DNA from 2 places in the Bacillus sp. EB V-12 genome. Region 1 is predicted to be linked to the other one. Evidence: riboswitches for the same ligand, from Rfam matches in the RefSeq annotation. Region 1 holds a riboswitch; the other holds the start of a gene.
What was found. Region 1 has a riboswitch for lysine ahead of ACZDYH_RS15170 (aspartate kinase). Riboswitches for the same ligand answer to the same signal wherever they lie in the genome.
Positions count from the first base shown of each region.

Region 2: another riboswitch for lysine. It lies ahead of ACZDYH_RS17245 (amino acid permease); the one in region 1 lies ahead of ACZDYH_RS15170 (aspartate kinase).

Region 1 is NZ_JBUXJL010000003.1:714,678-718,074, reverse strand. Features, by position in the region: gene ACZDYH_RS15175 (VOC family protein) at 1-382, opposite strand, end outside; gene ACZDYH_RS15170 (aspartate kinase) at 612-1,841, opposite strand; lysine riboswitch at 2,044-2,230, opposite strand; gene ACZDYH_RS15165 (DoxX-like family protein) at 2,422-3,330, shown strand; gene ACZDYH_RS15160 (DUF4166 domain-containing protein) at 3,335-3,397, shown strand, end outside.
Region 2 is NZ_JBUXJL010000004.1:375,591-378,987, forward strand. Features, by position in the region: gene ACZDYH_RS17235 (sulfite exporter TauE/SafE family protein) at 1-204, shown strand, start outside; gene ACZDYH_RS17240 (GNAT family N-acetyltransferase) at 241-690, opposite strand; lysine riboswitch at 1,012-1,204, shown strand; gene ACZDYH_RS17245 (amino acid permease) at 1,317-2,783, shown strand; gene ACZDYH_RS17250 (iron-sulfur cluster biosynthesis family protein) at 2,898-3,203, shown strand; gene ACZDYH_RS17255 (DNA alkylation repair protein) at 3,235-3,397, shown strand, end outside.

The DNA.
Region 1 (3,397 bases):
ACGAGTTCTCGTACTGAACTACTTCGCCAACGAGCTCTGCACCATGCTTAGTGAGTCTCGATACCATTTCGTCAATATCCTCGACAGTGAACATGACGCGTAGATAACCGAGGGCGTTTACAGGAGCTGTTCGGTGATCTGCTATAGTAGGAGGGGTGAGAAATCGCGAAAGTTCAATTCGGCTGTGGCCATCTGGAGTGACCATCATAGCGATTTCTACGCACTGAGAACCGAGTCCAGTTACGCGACCAGCCCATTCACCTTCGACATTTGCTCGACCTTCGAGATTCAAGCCAATCTCCTCAAAGAAAGAGATTGCGTTATCAAGGGATTCTACAACGATGCTGACATTGTCCATTCGTAGTAATTTGTTTTTTGCCATAGTCTTATCTCCTTATGTATAAAAGTTTATTATTTAATTATCCTCATAATTATACTACTAAGTAGTTACAAATTCCTTTCAGTCAAAAACACCTTGTCACAGTATAGGAAAATGTGACAAGGTGTTTTTTAATATATCATATAGCATCTTGTTAACGAATAGCTTTTTATTTAATAGGAAGGAAGTAGATTGATATGTTTTTTTTATAAGCGTTACTAAACATATCAAATTAGCTCATTTGCACGAAAGGCTCAATTTTCGCCATAAATGATTGATGCAGCGCCTCAACGCCTGTTACTAAATGAAGGCGGTCAATAACGACAGACACTTTAATTTCTGATGTACTTACCATTTTAATATGAATATCTTCTTCTTTTAAAGTAGTGAACATATTTGCAGCGACACCTGGGTTAGATACCATGCCAGATCCTACGATTGATACTTTTGCTAAATGATTTTCATATTCTACTGCTTCATAGTGAAGTGCCTCTTGATTTTGTTCCAATACTTCTAATGTTTCTCTTAAATCATTAGAATGGATGGAGAAGGAGAGATGAACAGTTCCTTCATTTGTAATACTTTGAATGATGATATCTACATTAATATGTGCCGCTGCTAATGTAGAGAAAACAGTTGAAAGTGAACCTTGTTCTAATCCTTTCACTGTGATGCGTGTAATATTATCTTCAAATGCAATACCTTTAACGATTGATTGTTGTTCCATGTTACATTCTCCTTTTACAATTGTTCCGTTTTCTTGTTCCATACTTGAGCGAACTTCTAAAATGACATTATGATTTTTAGCAAACTCAACAGCACGCGGGTGTAATACACCAGCACCGAGGTTTGCAAGTTCTAACATTTCGTCATAAGAAATTTCATCTAATTTATAAGCATCTTTTACAACTCGTGGATCCGTCGTATATACGCCGGTCACATCTGTGTAAATATCACATTTTTTTGCGTTTAGTGCAGCAGCTAATGCGACAGCAGTTGTATCAGAACCGCCTCGTCCAAGCGTTGTAATTTCAAAATCTTCACTGACTCCTTGGAAACCAGCTACAATAACAATCGTACCTTCAGCAAGATAAGATTGAATACGATCTGTATGAATGTCAGTAATCCGTGCACTACTATGTACAGATTCTGTCGTAATACCTGCTTGCCACCCTGTTAATGAAATTGCATGATAGCCTTTTGCTTGCAGTGCCATTGTTAATAATGAAATAGTTACTTGTTCTCCTGTAGATAGAAGCATATCCATTTCACGTTTACTTGGATTTTCTGTGATAGCGTTAGCGAGTGCGACAAGTTCATCTGTGCTTTTTCCCATTGCTGAAACGACAGAGACAATGCTATGACCTCGTTCATATTCTTCAATAATTAAATTTGCTACATGTTGAATGCGTTCGACGCTTCCGACAGAAGTGCCACCGAATTTTTGAACAATTGTTTCCATTACAGATTCCTTCTTTCGTCTATTTTTAAGAATAGATTAGGAAATATATAAATCCCAATACTCCTGTAGTTACCAGAAAGACAAACAAAAAACACCATCTCAAATAAGTGAGGATGGTGCTGTTACAGGAAAAGGGAAACAGAAAACGGAGCTAATAAAAAAACCGCCAAAAAAGGAATATCATAAAAAATGATATCTCTTTTTTGTAGATAGCTCTTCATACGTACACGTTTGTACATATGACAGTTCTGTTTCTATTCGAAAACAGCCCCAATTGATAAATGCAGAGAAATTTATCAATTTCGGCAATACTTCCTTTTATCTAACTTCATAGACATCTCTGTGTCTCCATTAGAATACTCATAAGTATCGCAACCTCTATCTCACGTTTTAGGCGAGAGTGTTTGATTTATGAAGTTGTTGGTAACATTTGTTTTATAATAATTTAAATTTTTCGGGGAATCAAGTGTTTTATATACATTTTAAAAATTCTTTCTTTTTTGGGGAAGTTTGTGAAAAATGTAGCAAAATAAATTCATTGCATGTACATTAAACTTATAGTGCATAGGAGGTGGGGAGAATGAAAAGGAAACAGCCTATTTATGTTGCGACAAAAATGAACACGACGATGGAAAAATTATGGGAATATACGCAAGAACCACATATACATACAGAGTGGGATGCTCGCTTTACTGAAATTTCGTATTTAGAGAAAAAAGAAGGAGAACCACAGAAGTTTTTGTATAAAACAAAGATTGGATTTGGGCTTGAAATAGCTGGAGAAGGGGAATCAATAGGTGAAATAAGAAAAGAAACTGGTGAAAGAATTTCTTCTTTAAAATTTTGGACGGATAATACATTATCTCTTATTCAAATAGGACGTGGTTATTGGAAGTATACGCCAAATAAAGAATACATCCATTTTAAGACACAATATGATTATGATACAAGATTTGGTCGTGTAGGGAATGTAATAGATTGCTATATGTTTCGGCCGTTATTAGGTTGGGCGACTGCTTGGAGTTTTGATGCCTTAAAATTATGGTTAGAAAAGGGGCTTCATCCTAGGTTACTAATTAGAAGAACAATGACGTATTGGCTCGTATGTTTTTTATTTGCTTTTGTATGGATATATCAAGGGATAGTGCCAAAACTACTGTTTACTCATTTAGAAGAAGTAAAGATGCTTTCTGTATTAATCGGTTCAAATGAAAGTAGTATATGTATACTTAAAATAATTGGGATGTTAGAAATAATTTTCGGTGTCGTATGGCTGTTGCCAATAATAAAACGAAAATTATTTATACTGCATATTATTGTATTACTAGTTTTAACGTTAGCAGCAGGATTTACGAATATTGCAAGCTTTACAGGGCCGTTTAATCCGATTACATTAAATGTTCTTCTAATGGGGTTATCAATTGTCGGTTATATAAATAGTTTCGATTTACCAAGCGCGAAAAATTGCAAGAGGGCGAGAAAGGGATAAGTGTATGGCTAATATGTATGAACGATTATTAGGGGATACCTATAAAAATCTTCATCCTGAATTGCAG
Region 2 (3,397 bases), on a different contig from region 1:
TTAGTTGGTGGTCTTATTATCTTTACAAACATTCGTACACTGCTTACTACATTTAAAGTGGATCCAACTATTATTTCACTTTCTTACGTTGCAGTTGGTCTTGTCGTTATTATTTCTATTTTCATTGCTGTTCGTAATCATTCCAATCGTCCTAATACGTCAACGGCTGAGTATCCGAATGATCAGAAGCAAATGCTACCATAACTATAAAAAATACCGCTCAATTTAGAGCGGTATTTTTTATTTTTCTATTTTCCAATTAATCATCATTTCTGTAGCATTTACTCTCTTCATATGTAACTTTTCTAAAACACGCATCGAACTATAATTATCTAGAAGTGTCTCTGCAATTATTGTTTCTACCTCACCTGTTTTGAAAGCCCAATCGATTAGTTCTTTTACAGCTTCTGTTGCATAGCCCTGATTCCAATATTTCTCAATGAATCCATAGCCAATTTCTACTGTTTGATCCTCGTTTGGTTTCCCTTTAAACCCAATATCACCTAAAACGCTATCATCTTCTTTTCGAAGAACATACCACGCCCCCCATGGTAATAAAGTTGCATCTTGTTTTACATTCTTTACATGCCCTACAATATGCGGGCCGCTATTGTATCCTTGCTCGTTAGCGACTTGAATCCTCTCTTCTGTACACGGCACTATATAGAGCCTTTCTGTTTCTAATTTCATTTTGATTTCCCCTTTTTGCTTAAACGTTACTCTAATTATAACAAATAATATGACTTTATTATGAATGTCGAATTATATTTTTCTGAATTTTCTTTTAATTTAGAGGGTTTTTCAATATTTTTTGCGAAACATTTGTATAACAATTTTTTCTTTGCTTATTGCTACATAATAGTAGGTTCGGGTGGAGTTTTGCAAGCGTTTCCTATACAATAACCGATATTTTTTGACTTTTCCTAACAAAATATCTTGCAATATATTCAGAAAGTCATTACAATTGCCATATATTAAAAATCTTAGCAATATATCAAATCCTCATCAATCCGATGAGGTAGAGGTTGCGACTTTTAAGAGTACGACGGACGAGACACAGAGAATGTCACCGACTCCGTTTGAAAGGAAAAGTTGCCGAAGTTTATATTTCTTCTCTGGAAATATGGGCTGGGGCTGTCTCCGAAAGGAACAGAACTGTCACGTTTACAAAATTACCGTGTAAACGTGGGGTGCTATCTTAACGGAAGGGTATGATGGGGTGGTTATTTGTGAAACGTTCCGCCAAATTCCTTTGGCGGTTTTTTGTATTTTTCTCCCCCGCTCCTTCCTAACCTACAAGAAAAGGAGTGTTGAACATGAATAGCGCAACAAATCAATCTACCTCTAAAACGCAAACTACACAAGGACAAGGTGAATTAAAACGCGGATTAAAATCTCGTCACCTTACGATGATTTCTCTCGGCGGTACAATTGGTACCGGACTATTTCTTGCCAGCGGTGGTGTCATCCATTCAGCTGGACCTGGTGGTGCATTAATTGCATACGCCGCAATTGGAATTATGGTTTACTTTTTAATGACAAGCTTAGCTGAACTCGCAGCTTACATGCCTGTTACTGGATCTTTTAGTACGTACGCAACAAAATTTGTTGATCCATCACTTGGCTTTGCACTTGGATGGAACTATTGGTATAACTGGGCAATTACGATTGCTGCTGAACTAGCTGCTGTAACATTAATTATGAAATTTTGGTTCCCAGATACCCCTTCTCTTATTTGGAGCGGATTATGTTTAGCTATTATTTTCCTTTTAAACTACTTATCTGTTAAAGGGTTTGGTGAATCTGAATATTGGTTCGCACTTATTAAAGTAGTTACGATTATTATCTTTTTAATTGTTGGTTTCATGATGATTTTTGGAATTATGGGCGGCGAAACGGTTGGCTTCAAAAACTTCACTGTTGCAGATGCACCATTTAACGGCGGTATCATGGCAATTATCGGTGTGTTTATGGCAGCTGGTTTCTCATTCCAAGGTACTGAACTATTAGGAGTAGCTGCTGGTGAAACATCTGATCCAGAACGTAATATCCCAAAAGCAATTCGTTCAATCTTTTGGCGTATTCTTTTATTCTATATCCTTGCGATTCTCGTTATCGGTTTATTAATTCCTTATACAACTGAAAGTCTTGCTGCAAGTGATGTAACAGTAAGTCCATTTACACTTATTTTCGAAAAAGCGGGCGTTGCCTTTGCTGCTTCTGTTATGAACGCTGTTATTTTAACGGCAGTACTATCTGCTGGTAACTCTGGTATGTATGCATCAACTCGTATGCTTTGGGATTTAGCTCGCCAAGGGAAGGCACCAAAGTTTCTTGGTAAATTAGATAGCCGCGGTGTACCTGTTAACGCATTAATCGTAACATCGATTGTCGGTAGTATTGCTTTCATTGCTTCTTTATTCGGTGACGGTGTTGTATACATTTGGTTATTAAATGCATCAGGAATGTCTGGCTTTATCGCTTGGGTCGGCATTGCAATTAGTCATTACCGTTTCCGTAAAGCGTATATCGCACAAGGAAAAGATTTAAATGACTTACCATATAGAGCAAAATGGTTCCCCTTCGGTCCAATCTTTGCATTTACACTTTGTATCATCGTAATTTTAGGACAAAACTACGGGGCATTTATGGGTGAGTCAATCGACTGGAACGGTGTACTCGTTTCTTACATCGGTTTACCACTCTTCTTAGTACTATGGTTAGGTTATAAATTTACGAAAAAAACAAAAGTGATTCCACTTGATAAATGTGAACTAAAATAAAGTGAAACGAGCAAACAAATTTGTTTGCTCGTTTTTTGTTGCAAACCTCTTTGCTTCCCTATTGCTCCTGTTTTTGCCATAATAGAAGAAATATAAATAAAAGGTTGGGATACAATGAACATTCGCATTACTGATGAAGCAAAAGCAGCTATACATAGATTAGAACGTGAAGACAAAAAGATCATTCGCATTAGAGGAACAATGACAAACTCTTGTAGTATTTTCGTTGATGTCGATTTAATTTGGGATACATTTAACGCAGATGATGTTGTATATGAAGATGCGGAGCTTATCGTACAAATGGATTCATTTACGAAAGACTACACTGGTGATACAGTGAAGCTTGATTATAAGACGACAGGTTTTAGTATTACGACTCCGAGTGAGACTTTGGTTTATGGATTGTCGATTAAAAAATAAAAATCGTTTATCCGACCAATGAGGTGAAAAAATGGGTAAATATGTTCCGTTAAAATTTTTATTTAATGAAGAATTAGCCGAAAAAATAGCTGATTCTATTTGTAAACACGATCCTTATTTCTCTAAAAACATCTTTGTAGATTCTGTAGCTTGTAAAGTTGAAAATTTAGAGTTAAAACAGCGTATTGAAGTAA